2 regions of the Pseudoalteromonas sp. SS15 genome follow, and region 2 is predicted to be linked to the other one. Evidence: predicted binding sites of a transcription regulator. Region 2 holds the regulator's gene; the other holds the start of a gene.
The links. The regulator NrdR, encoded in region 2, represses ribonucleotide reductase genes. The targets are predictions, from matches to a motif close to AAACACNANATNTNGTGTTT.
Positions count from the first base shown of each region.

Region 1: a site for NrdR is predicted at 5,313-5,332, ahead of nrdA (class 1a ribonucleoside-diphosphate reductase subunit alpha). Genes of this name have one in related genera too.

Region 1 covers NZ_JBMMUD010000001.1:120,637-130,558, forward strand. The annotation lists gene AAEU28_RS00515 (TonB-dependent receptor) at 1-831, opposite strand, end outside; gene AAEU28_RS00520 (YaeQ family protein) at 971-1,495, shown strand; gene yfaE (class I ribonucleotide reductase maintenance protein YfaE) at 1,498-1,770, opposite strand; gene nrdB (class Ia ribonucleoside-diphosphate reductase subunit beta) at 1,770-2,900, opposite strand; gene nrdA (class 1a ribonucleoside-diphosphate reductase subunit alpha) at 2,961-5,246, opposite strand; gene AAEU28_RS00540 (HAD family hydrolase) at 5,604-6,248, opposite strand; gene ubiG (bifunctional 2-polyprenyl-6-hydroxyphenol methylase/3-demethylubiquinol 3-O-methyltransferase UbiG) at 6,248-6,958, opposite strand; gene gyrA (DNA gyrase subunit A) at 7,137-9,821, shown strand.
Region 2 covers NZ_JBMMUD010000002.1:377,664-387,585, forward strand. The annotation lists gene ribBA (bifunctional 3,4-dihydroxy-2-butanone-4-phosphate synthase/GTP cyclohydrolase II) at 1-171, opposite strand, end outside; gene AAEU28_RS05995 (riboflavin synthase) at 195-851, opposite strand; gene ribD (bifunctional diaminohydroxyphosphoribosylaminopyrimidine deaminase/5-amino-6-(5-phosphoribosylamino)uracil reductase RibD) at 857-1,975, opposite strand; gene nrdR (transcriptional regulator NrdR) at 1,975-2,424, opposite strand; gene glyA (serine hydroxymethyltransferase) at 2,507-3,763, opposite strand; gene thrC (threonine synthase) at 4,017-5,300, opposite strand; gene thrB (homoserine kinase) at 5,304-6,242, opposite strand; gene thrA (bifunctional aspartate kinase/homoserine dehydrogenase I) at 6,252-8,666, opposite strand; gene AAEU28_RS06030 (response regulator) at 8,977-9,342, opposite strand; gene AAEU28_RS06035 (sensor histidine kinase) at 9,567-9,922, shown strand, end outside.

The DNA.
Region 1 (9,922 bases), on a different contig from region 2:
GTCATAATCTTTACCGTTTCTTACCACACCGTCAAAATGGAAATTGAATCCATCATTACCTGTTTCGAATAATGCAGCATAAGTATTCGTTTTAGACACAGTATCGAAGCTATATCCAACAGCACCCGTTGACGACTCAATGATGTCTGTGGGAATACGGTTATCTACAACGTTTACAACTCCACCTATTGCACCAGAGCCATAAAGTAGGGTTGCTGGGCCACGTAATACCTCTATTTGTTCTGCTGATAAACTTTCGTTACTAGTCGCATGGTCAGGACCAATACGAGAAGCGTCGCTACTATCTAAGCCATTTTGCGTGATTTTTACTCTTGGACCATCTAAGCCACGAATAATTGGGCTAGAAGATACTGGCCCGAAGTAGCTCGCATTAATACCAGGCTGACCTTTAAGTGTTTCGCCTAGAGTTGGCTTAGCTTGCTTTTTCAATTCATCGCCAGATAAAACTGAAACAGGTGATGCCATTTCTAAATTGTTTTTATGAAGGGCAGAGGCATAGACAACGATACTTTCAACTGAACTAGGCTCTAAAGACACTAGTACGTTACCTTGATCTGCTTTGATATCAATTCGCTGGTCGATGTAGTTGTTTTTAGTGATGTGTAGCTGACTATCAGAATCAGTGTTGATGCTAAATTTGCCAAACCTATCAGTAATAACAGATTGCTTTTTACCATGAAGGTGGACCTTTGCACCAGATATAGGTTGTTTGTTTGAGTCAATCACTTTACCAGTGATTTGAGCGGCATATGCATTGCCTGCAGAAAGAGCTGTTAGAATTGCAGTCGCAAGTATAGAGTGTTTTTTCATCTTAGTACTTCATAAGTGTTCTCAGTTATGGTTATGGTATAACAACACTGTGCCTGCGATCAACGAATGTTATACTGTAGCTTTGTTGAATTATCGCATTTTTGACCTAAAGTTTGTTTATTAGGGATAGGAGCATCTGATGAGCAAACCTTTTGTATTTAAAGCAAGGTTAAAAGTGGCGGATCTTTTTCACCATGCAAATCATATTGAAGTGTTTACAACTGCTGTTGCAAAAAGAGAAACTCTAGAGCACTTTCTACTTAGGATATTAGGGTTTTGTGCACTTTCCTATAACCAACGTACTTTTTTGAATCAAAAGTCAGATAAATCGTATCCGGATGTTTGGTGTGAAAACGATGAGCAAGAGATTGTTATAGCATTATATGTATCAGAGTTAGACATAAGCGAAATCAACAGGCTATGTAAACTTTACGATAAACTTTTGATTTTAACTATCGACGGTGAGGGCTGGTACGAAGAAGTATCACCACACTTAATACAGCATCACAATATTAGTATTTTCACCCTTAAAGCAAGCTTCATAGAAGAACTAAAAACAAACCTAACCAATAGTATGCACTGGAATATTCTAATTGAACAGAATTCGATGAGTGTGAGTGATAAGTCAGGTTACTACCAAACAGAAGTAAAACAACTTTTTTAAAACTAGAGTAATGTGATTGAAATATCAGTTAAAGGTTTAGAGCAACACATTAATACTTCACCATCTCTTACAAATGCTAACGGCTCTTGGTTGTAAATCACTTCACCTGAGTTAAGTTTGGCTCTACATGCACCACAAAAGCCTTCTCTACATTGATAAGTGACTTCGATATTTGCTTTTTCGAGTGCATCAAGTATGGAAGGGCACTGAGCCGCAAATGTAAGCGGCTCAGAATGTTCTTCAATAGATATTTTGGAACTAGGTTTCGAGTTCATTATAAATCGAAATCACCGAAGTCAGATGCATCGACCTGAGAGTCGATTTGGCCGACTAGGTAAGAGCTGATCTCAGCTTCTTGCGGAGCAACTTGAACGTTGTCTGATACTAACCAGGCATTGATCCAAGGGATTGGGTTACTCTTCGTTTCAAAGATAGGCTTTAAACCAACAGCTGACATACGAGTGTTCGTAATGTATTCAACATATTGGCAAAGAATGTCTTTGTTTAAACCAATCATGGAACCGTCTTTAAACAGATATTCAGCCCATTCTTTCTCTTGCTGTGCAGCTTCTTCGAACATACGAATTGCTTCGGCTTCACATTGCGCAGCAACAATAGACATCTCAGGATCGTCTTTACCTTCTTGCATAATATTTAGAATATGCTGAGTACCAGAAAGGTGAAGGGCTTCGTCACGGGCGATAAGCTTGATGATTTTTGCGTTACCTTCCATCAGTTCACGCTCTGCAAAAGCAAATGAACAAGCGAAGCTGACATAGAAGCGGATAGCTTCTAAAATGTTTACAGACATGATGCAAAGATAAAGCAGTTTCTTAAGTTCAAATAAGTTAATTCGAACTTCTTCGCCATTAATGACATGCTTGCCTTCACCGTAAAGGTTATAAATAGAAACCTTTTCGATTAATTCGTCATAATACTTAGTAACCGCGTCAGCACGCTCATTGATTTTATCGTTGCTTACGATGTCGTCAAAGATAACTTCAGGTGACTGCGTGACGTTACGAATAATATGTGTATATGAACGGCTGTGAATTGTTTCACTGAACGCCCAAGTTTCAATCCAAGTTTCAAGCTCAGGGATTGAAACGATAGGTAATAATGCAACGTTTGGCGAACGGCCTTGAACACTATCAAGCAATGTTTGATATTTCAAGTTGCTTAAGAAAATGTGCTTTTCATGTTCAGGCAACGCTTGGAAATCTAAGCGGTCTTTAGACACATCAACTTCTTCTGGACGCCAGAAAAACGAAAGCTGCTTTTCAATTAACTTTTCAAAAATAGGGTATTTCTGCTGGTCATAACGTGACACGTTTACAGTTTGACCAAAAAACATTGGTTCTTTTAACTGGTCGTTATGATTTCTGCTAAATGTAGAATAAGACATATTTAATAATACTCGATAACGCAAAAAAATGAGTAAGCACACTGCTTACTCACGTCTTAATTAAATTTTACACGCGCCGCCTTCGCAGCCATCATCTTCAATTTCTGGTTTTAATTCGTCTTGAGAGTCTGACGCACCATCACGTGTATTGTGATAATAAAGTGTCTTAACACCCAACTTATAAGCAGTAAGCAGGTCTTTAAGAAGCAACTTCATTGGTACTTTACCACCTTCAAAGCGGCTTGGATCATAATTTGTGTTTGCAGAGATAGTTTGGTCTATAAACTTCTGCATAATACCAACAAGACCAAGGTAACCGTCATTCGATGGGATGTCCCAAAGTAGCTCATATTGATCTTTTAGCTTTTCATACTCAGGCACTACCTGCTTCAAGATACCATCTTTACTTGCCTTAACACTGATATGGCCACGAGGTGGCTCAATACCATTTGTCGCATTTGAGATCTGTGAAGAGGTCTCTGATGGCATCAGAGCAGATACTGTCGAGTTACGCATACCGTGCTCTTGAATGCTTGCGCGTAGCGCATCCCAATCAAGACGAAGTTCTTCGCTACAAATGTTATCTAGGTCACGCTTGTATGTATCAATCGGCATAATACCTTTTGAATACGTTGTCTCATTGAACTTAGGACATGCACCACGCTCTTTCGCTAGTTCATTTGAAGCTTTCATTAGATAGTATTGAATCGCTTCAAATGTGCGGTGTGTTAGGTTATTTGCACTGCCATCAGAGTATTTTACGCCATTTTTCGCAAGATAATAAGCATAGTTAATTACACCAATACCTAGCGTACGACGACCCATAGTTGCAGTGTGAGCAGCAGGAACAGGGTAGTCTTGGAAATCTAATAGATTATCCAGTGCACGAACGGCAAGCTCGGCTAACTCTTCAAGTTCATCTAGAGATTCGATTGCGCCAAGGTTAAATGCTGATAGCGTACACAGCGCGATTTCACCTTCTGGGTCATTAATATGTGAAAGCGGCTTTGTCGGCAACGCAATTTCAAGACATAAGTTAGACTGACGAATAGGTGCAACTTTTGAATCAAACGGACTATGTGTATTACAGTGGTCAACGTTTTGTAAGTAAACGCGGCCTGTACTCGCACGCTCTTGCGCAAACATAGAGAATAATTCAATCGCTTTAATGCGCTTTTTACGAATAGACTCATCTTGCTCGTACTGCGTATATAAACGCTCGAACTCTTCTTGATCTTCAAAGAATGCATCATAAAGACCTGGCACATCAGACGGGCTGAATAGTGTGATGTAGTCGTCTTTGATAAGGCGAGCGTACATCGTTTTGTTGAACTGCACACCGTAATCTAGGTGACGAACACGGTTTTCTTCAACGCCACGGTTGTTTTTAAGTACCAGTAGGTTTTCTACTTCTAAATGCCAAAGCGGGTAGAATAAGGTCGCTGCACCACCGCGCACACCACCTTGGGAACAACTTTTAACAGCCGTTTGGAAATGCTTATAAAATGGAATACAACCTGTGTGGTAAGCTTCACCGTTACGAATTGGGCTGCCTAACGCGCGAATACGACCCGCATTAATACCGATACCAGCACGTTGGCTAACGTATTTAACGATAGCTGATGAAGTCGCATTGATTGAGTCTAAGCTATCACCCGTTTCAATTAATACACAAGAGCTGAATTGACGTGTTGGTGTACGAACACCAGCCATGATAGGTGTAGGTAATGAAATCTTGAATAAAGAAACCGCATCATAGAAACGTTTGATGTAATCAAGACGAGTTTCTTTAGGGTAATCAGAGAATAAACTTGCAGCAACAAGAATGTATAAAAACTGAGCGCTCTCATAGATTTCGCCAGTTACACGGTTTTGTACAAGGTACTTACCTTCTAACTGTTTCACAGCTGCATAGCTAAAGTTTAAGTCGCGGCTATGATCTAAGTAGTTATCAAGCTCGTCAATTTCTTGCTCGGTGTAATCGATAAGAAGGTGTTGATCATAACGCTTTTGTTCAACCAGCTTTGTAATGTGATCGTATAAACGTGGCGGCTCAAACTGGCCATATGCTTTTTTGCGTAAGTGGAAAATAGCTAAACGCGCAGCAAGGTACTGGTAATCTGGAGAGTCTTTATCGATCAAATCGGCAGCAGCTTTAATGATAGTTTCATGAATATCTTCAGTACGGATCCCATCATAAAATTGAATGTGTGACTTTAATTCAACCTGAGAAACTGAAACATTATCTAGGCCTTCTGCAGCCCAAGTAATGACGCGGTGAATTTTATCGAGATCGAGCGGCTCTTTGCGGCCGTTTCTTTTACTGACAGATAACTGTTGGTTCATAGCTGTGCCTGTAATCCTTCGGATTGAATATTTAAAAAATAATTGGCGAAAAATAGCTCAGGTTTTGACCACTATATATGGTGGTTCTTCTGATTGGGATCACAAGATAGTGGGGTTCAATTTAATTTGCAATAGCAAGGTAAATGCACAAATGTGGATAAGTTTGGGATAAATAAAAAGTGTTAGTAACTATTAACCTTTTGAGGTTTGACGCAAGTAACCTCAGCAGGAAATCAATAAAAATGATGCGATTTTTAAAGAAAATAAAAAAATTTTTAGAGTGTTTTCTTAATGAGCAGCTTGTGGCGATGAAAGAGCCAAAACACTAGATATAGTGTTCTGGCGTAAATATGAGCACTAGATATGGTCTAGTACTAAAAGTGGGTTAGTTAAATTTAGATCTGCTTGCCAACTGTAGGCGTCTTCAAGACTAGGGATGTATCCCCATAACGCACAGGCAGAAGTCATACCAGCCGCTTTTGCTGCTTGAATATCTCGTTGTGCATCACCGACATAAAGGCATTCGGATGAGCTAGTGCCTAATTGTTCCGCTGCATATAATAATGGTTTAGGTGAAGGCTTAGCTTCATCTAATGTGTCTCCACAAACAATAACTTCAATTTCTTTAAGTGCTGAAATTTGTCCAACAAGAGGTAAAGTCAGGAATGTGGGCTTATTTGTCATGATAGCGACTTTTATATCATCATCATGCAAAGACTGAATTAATTCTGGTACACCGTCAAAGCAACTAGTATGCACTGCAATATTGGCTTCATAACGATCAAGTACATCTTGTCTTAAGCGAGCTAAATCAAATTCAGCGAGCCTACTACCAAAGCCAACTTCTAAAAGTGCTTTTACGCCGTCAGAAATAGCAGGGCTATATACTTCTCGAGATACAGCAGCAAGGCCATTTATTTCAAGAACGTGGTTTAAAGCTGCCCCCAAGTCGTCAGTGGTGTCGAGTAGGGTGCCATCTAAATCGAATATGACAGCCTTCATTAATCAAGTTTCTCGAAATGTAGTAAGTAATTCACACTGACATCATCAGTCAAGGTGAATGTTTTATTGATTGGGTTGTAATTGATCCCCGCACTGGCGCGAACTTTAAGACCTGCTTTTTCAGCCCAGCCGATTAAAACAGAAGGGCGAATAAACTTATCGTGCTCATGTGTACCCTCAGGTACCATTTTTAGAATTTTTTCAGCACCGACGATAGCAAGCAAATACGCTTTAATGGTTTTGTTTAACGTTGAAAAGAACACACTTGCGCCAGGCTTTGCCATTTGTGCAGCAGCTTGAATAATAGATTCAGGATCTGGGACGTGCTCAAGCATTTCCATGCATGTTACTACATCAAATTTCTCAGTATTGTTTGCGGCAAATTCTTCTGCGGGTACTTTTATATAGTCAACTTTTACACCCACTTCTAAAGCGTGCAGTTTGGCAACATTGAGTGGCTCTTGGCCTAAGTCTATACCGGTCGCTTTGGCTCCAAGTTTCGCCATGCTTTCAGTTAAAATACCGCCACCACAGCCGATATCGACAACTTGTTTATTAAATAAACCATTAGATTTGTCATTAATAAAATCGAGACGTAACGGATTAATATCATGAAGGGGTTTAAATTCTCCTTCTGTATCCCACCATCTTTCTGCGATGCTCTCAAATTTCGCAATTTCTTGTGGATCTACATTCTGATGCTCGGTCATAAAAAACTTCCTCGTGAATCTGAGCGCATTTAAATTGGATTATTTCAAAATCACACGGATTTTGCGCCTGTAATAATAATAAATCTGTGTTAGCATGGGCGTTGATATTAATAATAACTTAATCTCTAGGGCACTTGATAGTGCTAATAGAGATAGACTCTGAAGGAAAGTGCAATCAATGACTGATCTCGCCAATGAAATCCTCCCGGTCAATATCGAAGACGAGTTAAAAAATTCATACCTAGATTACGCGATGAGTGTAATCGTAGGTCGTGCATTACCAGACGTACGTGACGGTCTAAAGCCTGTTCACCGTCGTGTATTATTTGCCATGAATGAGCTTCGTAACGACTGGAATAAGCCTTATAAGAAGTCGGCTCGTGTTGTCGGTGATGTTATCGGTAAATACCACCCACATGGTGACAGTGCTGTATACGACACGATTGTTCGTATGGCTCAGCCTTTCTCTCTACGTTATATGCTGGTTGACGGTCAAGGTAACTTCGGTTCTGTTGACGGTGACTCAGCAGCTGCGATGCGTTATACCGAAGTGCGTATGGCGAAAATGTCGCATGAACTGCTTGCCGATCTTGAAAAAGAAACCGTTGACTATGTACCAAACTATGATGGTACAGAGCAAATCCCTGATGTATTACCAACTAAAGTACCTAACTTACTAGTGAATGGTTCTTCAGGTATTGCTGTAGGTATGGCAACAAACATTCCACCTCATAACTTAACTGAGGTGATCAATGGCTGTTTAGCGCTTATTCAAAACCCTGATTTAACGATTGAAGAGTTAATCGAATATATCCCAGGTCCAGATTTCCCAACTGCCGCGATCATTAACGGTAAGAAGGGCATCGAACAAGCATACAAAACGGGTCGTGGTAAGATTTACATTCGTGCGCGTGCTGAAATTGAAGTGGATGAAAAAACAGGTCGTGAGACTATTATCGTCCATGAAATTCCATATCAAGTTAACAAAGCGCGTTTAATCGAAAAAATCGCTGAGCTTGTAAAAGATAAGAAAATCGAAGGCATTAGTGCACTTCGTGACGAATCTGACAAAGACGGTATGCGTATCGTTATTGAGGTTAAGCGTGGTGAAGTGGGTGAAGTTCTATTAAATAACCTTTACGCACAAACACAAATGCAAACTGTATTCGGTATGAATATGGTTGCGCTAGATAATAACCAACCTAAGTGTTTCAACCTAAAAGAAATGCTTGATGCGTTTATTATCCACCGTCGTGAAGTTGTTACTCGTCGTACGGTATTCGATTTACGTAAAGCCCGTGATAGAGCGCATACACTTGAAGGTTTAGCAATTGCACTTGCGAATATCGACCCCATTATTGAGTTAATTCGTAAGTCTCCAACGCCTTCTGAAGCGAAACAAGCGCTTGTTGCTCGTCCTTGGGAGTTGGGTACAGTTAAAGCCATGCTTGAAAAGGCTGGTGAAGACAATGTTGCACGTCCTGATTGGTTAGCTGCTGAGCTAGGTATTCGCGATGGTCAGTACTATTTATCTGAACAACAAGCACAAGCTATTCTTGATTTACGCTTACACAAGCTAACAGGCCTTGAACACGAGAAGATCCTTGGTGAATATCAGGAGTTATTAGACCTAATTGCTGAACTGCTTTATATCCTTTCTTCACCAGATAGATTAATGGAAGTTATCCGTGATGAGCTTGTTGAAATCAAAGAGCAATATGGTGATGAGCGTCGTACTGAGATCAGTGCTGCTGCCCACGATATTAGCCTTGAAGATCTGATTAATGAAGAAGATGTTGTTGTGACACTTTCTCACGAAGGCTATGTAAAGTATCAACCATTATCTGATTACGAAGCGCAGCGTCGTGGTGGTAAAGGCAAAGCAGCTACTAAGATGAAAGATGAAGACTTCATCGAACGTTTGTTAGTTGCAAATACACATGACACCATTTTGTGTTTCTCAACAGCTGGTAGAATGTACTGGTTGAAAGTGTATCAATTACCTCTAGCTTCTCGTCAAGCACGCGGTAAGCCAATCGTTAACTTGTTACCGTTAGAAGCGGATGAGCGTATCACGACCATTTTACCAGTTCGTGAATATGAAGATGACAAGTATGTATTGATGGCAACGGCAAACGGTACTGTTAAGAAGACACCTTTAACAGCGTATAGCCGTCAACGCGCAAGCGGTATTATTGCAATCAACCTTAACGAAGGTGATAACTTGATCGGCGCTGACATCACAGATGGTAGCAACGATATCATGCTATTCACTGATCACGGTAAAGTAGTTCGATTCAACGAAAAGCTTCGTGATTCAGAAACAGGTGAAGTTAAAATTGACCCTGAAACTGGCGAAGAAATGCTGGCCTTACGTCCTATGGGCCGTACAGCAACCGGTGTTCGCGGTATTAAGATGCCTGACGGTGTTAAAGTTGTATCATTGATCGTGCCTAAGAATGACGGTGCAATCTTGACCGTTACTGAAAATGGTTATGGTAAACGTACACCACTAGAAGACTACCCAGCGAAGAGCCGTGCAACACAAGGTGTTGTATCAATTAAGGTATCGGAGCGTAACGGTAACGTAGTCGGTGCGGTGCAAGTTGAAGATAACCATGAAATCATGATTATCTCAAACCGCGGCACGCTTGTGCGTACCCGTGTTAACGAAGTTTCTACAGTAGGTCGTAACACACAAGGTGTTATTTTGATAAGAACTATTGACGAAGAACAAGTAGTTGGTTTACAACGTATCGAGGAAATCGAAGTTGATGAATTACCTGAAGACGGTTCTGAAGCAGTAGTGCAAGATAACCCAGAAGGTACACAAGAGAGTAGCGAAGATACTCCGAGTGAATAAATCTTAAAAAGCGGCTTCGGCCGCTTTTTTTAACTCTAAAAAGCGTGAAGTTATTTATAACGATAACTCAATGTGTTCACAAATATACAGTTTAGGAATGA
Region 2 (9,922 bases):
ACAAATTAAACCACGGCCGTGGGTTGCCATGAAGTTTATGGCGTCCGCTGAAATATGCTCGGCTGCGATGATTAAGTCACCTTCATTTTCTCGGTCTTCATCATCCATCAAGATAACCATTTTACCGGCTTTAATGTCTTCGATGATCTCTTGTGCGCTGTTCAAGTTCATAATTTACCTGTTTAATTAATTCGCTACTTAATAAAGCCTGCGTTTGCCAATAAGTTAATTGTGAGAGTAGAGCTTTGTGCAGGCTCTTGAGCTCCAAGTACTAAGCGTTCCAAATAACGTGCAATTTGATCCACTTCTAAGTTAATTTTACTGCCCACTTTAAATTCAGCAATGGTTGTCTCTTGTGCTGTATGCGGCACAATTGTCAGCTTAAACTGACAGTCTTTAATTTCATTTACAGTTAAGCTGATACCATCGATGGCTACTGAGCCTTTATATGGAATATATTTCATCAGCTCACTGGGCGCTTCTAACCAATATTCGGTTGCGCGGGCATTAGGTGAAATCGCCACGACTGTCGCAATGCCATCAATGTGGCCTGAGACTAAATGACCACCTAAACGAGAAATAGGCTGTAATGCTTTTTCTAAATTAACTGTTTGCCCTAGCTTATATTGAGCAAATTGCGTCAATTTCAAGGTCTCATTTGAAACATCGGCACGAAAACCATCAGAAAATTTTTCAACAACCGTTAAACACACACCATTTGTGGCAATGCTATCGCCTAACTGTACGTCGCCCATGTCTAAATTTGGGCTACTTACACGAACCGTTAGGTCGCCTTGATTTTGTGTCAACTCAGTCAACTTACCGGTTGCTTCAATGATACCTGTAAACATAAAACTTAACCTTTTTGCGCTACTTTGCGTGCTGTTAAACGAATATCATCGCCAACTTGCTTAATATCGTGCCATTGAAGGCTCTGTACATCTGCCATCTGCGTCAACTCTGGCACGTTAAATAAACCTCGCGCGTCTTGACCCATAATTTTAGGTGCTAAATAAAGAATATAATTATCGATAAGATTTAATTCGTGAAACTTACCAGCAAGCGTCGCGCCTGCTTCAACGAATACACTGTTGATACCATGCGCAGTTAATTGCTTTAACGCTTTTTTGATATCAACCTTACCATTTATAGAGTCAACCACCAGCTCTGTGACATGCTCTGGCCACTGGTGCGTTGTATCTGCTTTTGTTCTTAAAATTATAATAGGACTATTAATTGAGAATAATGCTAAGTCTGGAGACAAACGATTTTGAGAATCGATGATCACTCGAATAGGCTGGCGAACCAACAACCCTTCCGCAAGCTCAAGCTGCTCTGCCGAAAGTCGTACGTTCAATTTAGCATCATCAAACAGCACAGTATCAGCCCCCGATAACACGGCGCAGTGCTCAGCACGTAACAACTGCACATCTTGACGAGCTGCACTTGAGGTGATCCACTTACTCTCACCATTTTTTAATGCGGTTTTACCATCTAAACTCGCTGCCAGTTTACAACTGATATATGGCAAGCCCGTTTCCATGCGAGTTAAAAAACCTGGATTCAGTGCTCTTGCAGCTTGCTCAAATAAACCTGCTGCAGTTTCAATTCCTGCCTCTTCTAACATAAGTAAGCCGCGACCTGCGACTTCTGGGTTAGGATCGACCATGGCGGCAACAACGCGGCTAACGCCAGCGTCAATTAAACCTTTAGCACAAGGCGGTGTTCTACCATAATGGCTACATGGCTCTAAGGTGACATAGGCGGTTGAACCTCTTGCCTTGTCTCCAGCCATCTTTAATGCGTGTACTTCGGCATGACCTTCACCGGCTTTTTGGTGATAGCCATGACCGACAATATTGCCATCTTTTACGATGACACAGCCCACATTAGGGTTAGGTGAGGTGGTAAAACGGCCTTTTGCAGCAAGTGCGATGGCCTGCTGCATAAACTCTTTATCTTGCTCGCTAAACATCAATCTCCAAGCCTCGCGATTTCCTCGCCAAACTCTCTAATATCTTCAAATGAGCGGTATACGGAAGCAAAGCGGACATAGGCCACTTTATCGAGCTTTTTCAGCGCTTCCATAATGCATTCACCAATCATATGGCTTGCCACTTCACGCTCACCCGTAGCACGAATTTGCGATTTAATTTGATGTACGACTTCTTCAATTTGCTCAGTGCTAACTGGACGTTTCTCTAATGCACGGTGCAGACCATTTAGTAATTTGTCTTCATTGAATGGCTCTCGAGAACCATCTTGTTTAATTACCCGCGGCATGACTAATTCAGCACCTTCAAACGTCGTAAAGCGCTCATGACATAACACACATTCTCTGCGGCGACGGACTTGATGGCCTGAGCCGACTAAACGGGAATCAATGACTTTTGTTTCTTTAGCGGTGCAAAATGGACAATGCATAGATAATCACTTGTGAAAAATATAAAAAAGGCCGCAAATGCGGCCTTAATCATAACAAAATTCTTTGATTTTGTGAGCGAAATTACGCGTAAACTGGTAATTTAGCGCAGATAGCTTTTACTTTCTCTTTTACTTCTGCTTGTACTGACTCATCGTTGATGTTGTCTAGTACGTCACAGATCCAACCTGCAAGCTCTGCTGACTCAGCTTCTTTGAAGCCACGACGCGTGATAGCAGGAGAACCAATACGAAGACCAGACGTTACAAATGGTGAGCGTGGGTCGTTTGGTACTGAGTTCTTGTTCACAGTGATGTTTGCACGACCAAGTGCCGCATCAGCATCTTTACCTGTGATGTCTTTGTCGATTAGGTCTAATAAGAATAAGTGGTTGTCTGTTTTACCAGAAACAACTTTATAACCACGCTCTTGAAGAACAGCAACCATTGCCTGTGCATTCTTAACAACTTGCTCTTGGTAAGTTTTGAACTCTGGCTGTAGTGCTTCTTTGAAAGCTACCGCTTTACCAGCGATAACGTGACATAGAGGACCACCTTGACCACCAGGGAATACTGCGCTGTTTAGCTTCTTGTAGATCTCTTCATCATCACAAGCTGAGATGATAAGACCACCACGAGGACCCGCTAGAGTTTTGTGCGTCGTAGTCGTTACAACGTGTGCGTGAGGTACTGGGCTTGGGTAAACACCAGCAGCAACAAGACCTGCAACGTGTGCCATATCAACTAATAGGTAAGCACCTACTTTATCTGCGATTTCACGGAATTTAGCCCAATCAACGATACCTGAGTATGCTGAGAAACCACCGATGATCATTTTTGGCTTGTGCTCAAGTGCTAATGCTTCAACCTGTGCGTAATCGATCTCACCCGTTTCTTCGTTAAGGCCGTACTGGATAGCGTTGTACGTTTTACCAGAGAAGTTTACGTGAGAACCGTGTGTTAAGTGACCACCATGTGCAAGGCTCATACCTAATACAGTGTCATGTGGCTGAAGAAGCGCTTGGAATACTGCCGCGTTTGCTTGTGAACCAGCGTGTGGTTGTACGTTTGCATAAGTTGAACCGAAAAGCTCGTTAGCACGGTCAATAGCCAGCTGCTCAACAACGTCAACGTGCTCACAACCGCCGTAGTAACGCTTACCTGGGTAACCTTCAGCATATTTGTTAGTTAATTGAGAACCCTGAGCTTCTAAAACACGTGGGCTACAGTAGTTTTCAGAAGCGATAAGCTCGATGTGCTCTTCTTGACGAGTCGTTTCAAGTGCAATCGCATTTGCTAATTCAGGGTCAAAATCTGCAATGTTCATGTTACGTTCTAACATGGGGTCTCCTAGGTACACGTTTAGGGTAGTAAAAGCTGTATTGTACGCAGTTATGCGTCCGATGCCTATAATTTCGGCTTGAGCATATTTAAACAGGGATTGAATTTATTTCACAGTGTTTATGTAATGATATTTTTTTATTTAAACATTAAAAAAACAAATAAATAAGAAGGGAATAAATAAGCGTTATTTATATAGGGTGAGTTTGGTCAACTTTTTAAGTCTACAAAGGCTCACCCTTGGCGATTAATAATTACAGTAATTTAGCAAAAACAGCCGCTTTCAATTGTGTATAATCGGCTTGCATTGGCTCAGCTAAACACTTTTTATCTAAGGCATCTTGTAACACGCTAGGCATTGCAATCTCTTGCTCAAGCACTTCTTCTACTGAAGATTTAAACTTTGCAGGGTGCGCCGTAGCTAAACAGATCCCCACAGCATCTTCAGCTTTATCTAAAGTCAGACCTTCAAGTGCAATGGCGGTATGCGGCTCCATCACGTAACCCGTTGCAGCAATCTCTTTCATTACCACTTGCGTGCGACTTTCTGAGACGCTTCTTGAATAAAACTCATGTTTATCGAAATCACCACGTTCTAGCATTGTTTCAACGCGAGGCCAATTATTAGGTTTACTCACATCCATTGCATTAGATAACGACTCTAATGTGGCATTTGGCGACCACTCACCTGATGTCATGTAACGTGGTACAGTGTCATTTTGATTGGTGGTTGCAGACAAGTTTGCAATAGGTAAACCCAGCGCTGCGGCTATCATAGCTGCACACACATTGCCAAAGTTACCACTTGGTACAGAAACATGCACTTTACCCCTTTGCTCTGCAGGTAATTGTGCGATTGCTTCAAAGTAATAACATACTTGTGCAACTAGACGGCTGATATTGATAGAGTTAGCAGAGTTTAAACCCAGCTTTTCTTTCATTTCATCATCTAAAAACGCCTGCTTAACCAACGCTTGGCAATCATCAAAGCTGCCTTCAACCGCATAGCAATGAATATTCCCGCCTAACGTCGTGAAGAGCTTTTGTTGGGCGAGCGAGATCTTACCTTCTGGATAAAGTATAACTACATCAACATTTGGCTTGTTATAGAAAGCATGTGCTACCGCTGCACCTGTGTCACCACTGGTCGCAGTTAAAATTGTGACACGCTCACCTTGATTAAATAAACCAATACATTCAGCCATAAAGCGTCCGCCAAAATCTTTAAACGCCAAGGTTGGGCCATGGAACAACTCTAGGCAATATTGCTTGTCGCCAATTTGCTTAAGCGGCGCCGGAAAGTTAAAAGCTCGTGCGACCATTTCGGCTAACGTATCTTTTGGCAGTTCATCACCAATTAAGTGGCTCAATACTTCGACGCTTCTTTCAACGAATGGCTTTTCAAGTAAAGCATCGATATTTTCTAATTTGCTCAGTTGCTCTGGAAAAAACACACCTTGATTACGGCCAAGACCTGTTTTAACTGCCGTAGTGAAAGACACTTGCTGCGTGGCACCTTTTAAGTTTACAAGTTGCATTGATTATTCTCCTTGTGAAATGGCACGCGTGCCTTGCTGGTCTAACTTACAAATATGACTAAAACCGTGTTCATTAATATAGTGTTCGTTTAACCAGGCTTGGCATTGCTCTGCCGCTTGTTTGGTTTTACAAATCGTAAAGAGTGTGGGACCTGCGCCTGAAATACTTACCAGCTCAGCGCCAAGTTCAGGTAGCGCTGTTTTAGCTTGTTCAAACCCAGCGATTAAAGAGCGGCGATAAGGCTCTGCCATATCATCTTTCATCAGAGAGAGCGCTAAATCGAATTGCTCAGTTTGCATAAGAAGGCAAAAGCTCGACAAACGCTGCGCAAATTCAATGGCTTCGGAGCTGCTTCTTTGTTTTGGTAATACTGCACGCGCTTTTGCTGTATTCAATGCAAAACCTGGGTATGCCGCGACATAATACCAGTCAGAGTTAACTGGCACAGATAAAGCTTTGTTAGGCACAAGATCAGCAGTTAATTGTAAACCGCCTAAATAACAAGGCGTGATGTTGTCATAGTGACGTGCACCACTGACTTTCGCTTCAAAATCAGCCATCAATTCAATCATCTCGATTTGGCTTAATTTCGTTTGTGCGAACTCATTTAATGCAGCAAAAGTCGCTACCACAGAGCACGCGCTCGAGCCTAGACCTGAACCAATTGGTAACCGCTTTTCAAGCTCTAGATAAACCGGCTGCATACTTGGCGCAACATGTTCACGAAAGTGAACTAGGCACTGATAGGCCAAGTTTTCGTGAGCCTCTCCCGGTAATTTATCGGCATAAGGACCTGAACAAACAAACGTGTCTTGCTCTGCCGCTTTAACATTCACCACATCACCCAGTAGCTCACCGTTTATTGGCGCCAGCGCAGCCCCTAAAGAATCAAAGCCAACACAAAAGTTGCCGATAGACGCGGGTGCATAAAAACTTATCATAACGACTCCTTAACGCGACTGTGTTTTTAAGATGTCAGCAAAAACACCCGCCGATGTCACTTCTGCACCCGCACCATAACCGCGAATGACAAATGGGCGTGGTTGATAGTACTGACTCAAAATTGCCAAAGCATTTTCACCATCACGGATATCATAAAGTGCATGTTGTTTATCAACTGCTTCTATACCCACTTTGCATTTACCGTTTTCGATGCTGCCGACATAGCGCAACACCTTGCCTTCACTTGCGGCACTTTGAATTTTGTCAGCAAATGGCGCATCAAGTTCAGGTAGCTTAGTCATAAACTCATCAACACTTGTCCCTGGCGCAAACGACTCAGGAACAACTGCTTCAACTTCAATATCAGATAGCTCTAATTCAAGACCTGACTCACGGGCAATGATCAAAAGCTTACGCGCAACATCAGTACCCGATAAATCATCTCGCGGATCGGGTTCTGTAAAACCATTCGCTTTCGCCTTTGCAGTCGCTTCTGACAAACTTAAGCCATCTTCAAGTACACCGAACATGTACGAGAGTGAACCAGAAAGAATACCGTTAAATGACAATAACTCATCACCTGCCCCAAAAAGCAGTTGTAAGTTATCTAGTACCGGCAGGCCTGCACCAACATTTGTTTCATATAAGAATTTGCGCTGACGTTTTTGCGCTGCGCTTTTTAAAGACTGATAGTATTCAAAACTACCTGTGTTGGCTTTTTTATTTGCAGCAACCACATGGAAGCCCGCATCTAAAAAGTCATAGTATTGATCTGCTAGTTGTTGTGACGAGCTACAATCCACCAGCACAGGGTTAATAAGGTGATTTTCTCTAACAAACTGCTCTACTTTAGCCAGTTCGAAACCTGATGTTTGTTGCTCTAATTGAGCTTGCCATGCACCAAATTCGATGCCGTTTGCATCTAGTAAAAACTTGCGTGAATTAGCCACACCATAAAGGTTAAGCTTTACATTACGCTTTGCTAGCCAATCTTGCTGTTTTTCAAGCTGCTTAACCAGTTCTTGACCAACTAAGCCACAGCCTAATAAAAACACATCAATTGAAGGTACATGAGTGAAGAAGTTTTCGTGACAGACTTTTACCGCATCATTGCACAGTGCACCATCAACCACAGCTGAGATCGCACTTTCAGTGGAGTCTTGCGCAATGGCCACGATATTAACTTGCGCTTGTGCCAGTGAATCAAAGAACTTAGCTGCAAGTCCTTTATGTGCTTTCATGTTATCACCTACCAAAGTCACAATGGCAAGTTCACGCTGCACTTGAACAGGCTCAATTAATCCAGCTTGCGACTCAAGTTCAAATGCTTGCTCTAAGGCACTTAAAGCTAAATTTAGATCTTCTTCATGCACACAGAAACTGATACTGAACTCGCACGATGATTGCGTGATCAAAACAATAGAAACATTATCATTGGCAAGTGCACTAAAAACACGTGCAGCCATCCCGACTTTGCCTTTCATGCCGGGGCCTGACACCGTCAACATCGCCAAGTTCTCTAATGATGAAATGGCTTTAACGGTTTCGTCGCTTTGGCATTCATTTGAGATCACAGAACCTGGCACATCAGGATTATGGGTATTTTTAATTTCACATGGCACGCCAACTTTCGCGCACGGTAAAATCGTTTTTGGGTGAAGGACTTTAGCGCCAAAGTATGACAGCTCCATCGCTTCTTTATAAGATAGGCTATCTACCTTCCTGGCCTTTTTGATAAAGCGCGGATCGGCATTATAAACACCATCTACATCAGTCCAAATTTGACAGACTTCGGCTTTTAAACAGGCAGCAGCTACAGCAGCAGAATAATCTGAACCATTGCGGCCTAGGGTTGTTAGTTCGCCTTGATTATTTACCCCAGTAAACCCCGGCATAATATAAAAGTCAGCGGGTTGCGATTTTAAAACTTCAGCAAAACGTTGCTCGCTCGCGACTAGGTTCACTTCTGCATCAAGGTAGCCGCCTTGCGTTTCAATACACTGCGTCGCCTCTAGATAAGCAGCTCTTTGGCCTAGTAAAGCAACCATAAGTGCAACACTCACTCGCTCTCCAAAACTGATCACGAAGGCATTAACTTGCTCAGGACAGTGCTTTAGTAATTTAACCCCTTCTAGCTTATCACTTAGCTCAGCAAAGCTTGGCCAATGAGCGACAACAGAGTCTAACTGCTCCACATCACGCTTCAAACTGTCTGCGCGATTTAGCAAAGTCTGCCACTGAGCACTGTAATCAGCACCTTGTTCAGCAAGCTTGGCTAACTCAACAAGTTGGTCTGTCATGCCACCTGGGGCCGAAAGCACAATTAAGGCTTGCTCGCCGGCTTGAGACTCGATCAATTGCTTGACCCGTTTGAGACAATCAAAGTCGGCGAGCGAAGAGCCGCCAAATTTTAAAACTCGCATAATTTTTCCTCATTCCAAAAACGAAAAAAGGCCTGTGTTCGTAGTGAACACAGGCCTTTTTCTAATGCGCAACGACCTATGCCACTATCCAGTTAGGATGGTGGTTGTAATAATGGTCGTAATTAAATTCATTGTTTTCATAATTATTAGACTGCCCGAAAATCAGACACCATGCAACCGTCTTTTTATGAAATTATTATGCAAAAAACTCAAGTTTGATTTAAAGAAAGGAAAAATTAGACCTTGGTATAACTTTTATAAGTTAAATAGAGAAAACTAGGAAGCAAAAAGGCTAGCCTAAAAGACCGAGTTACCTAAGGCCATAAGTATGCAAAACGTCTAATAAAACATCAGATTTAACGGGCTTTTCGATAAAAGAGATTGCACCAAGTTGCTCCACTCGCGCTTTCATTTCTGGTTGAATATCCGCAGATATGACTACAACAAAAGTTTCGATAACTTGAGATTTCACGGCTTGTAATACACCTACACCATCTAATTCTGGCATGGTTAAATCAAGGCAAAGTAAATCAACCTGGTGATTATTTAAAACCTCTAACGCTTCTACACCATTTTTCGCTTGCAAGATTGTTGCATCAAACGCTGATGACAAGCAGCGAACCACCTGTTTTCGGGCAACCACAGAATCATCACAAACCAAAATAGTAAAGCTCATATTTTAAACTCATTCACTCGAAATTAACCTACTACTAGCACTCTATTTAAGATGTCTTATAACATATTCATCTTAAAGCACTAAATAAGTTCGATATAATATCTAACCAAACAAAGGCATTGTAAACAATAATGCCAGATAAATATTTATTTTTACGCCTTTATTAGCTAAGTTTAACTACAGACGTATCGCTTTAAACAAAATCAGGGAGCCTAGCTTCATTCATGCTGCAAAAAAGCCTATCAAAAAAGCTACTTACGAATGTGCTATCGGTTTACTTTTTGTTAACTTTCCTTGTCACATGTGGTCAGGTTATTACTGAGTATATAAATACTAAAAACTATATTCAGAATGAGCTAACCATGTTGCAAAAGACCTTTAGCCGTAGTTTAACGCGTGCTATTTGGGAATTAAACACCAAGCAAACTGTTACCACCGCAGAGGGCCTGCTAGCAATCCCTATGATTGAAGGCATTATCGTACGTGACGACAGTGGTGAGATTATCTCTCAACTGGGCCGCTCTCTAGATATTCATGAGTTATACAGCCAACAACTCGTTCAAGAAGAAGCCATCATTGA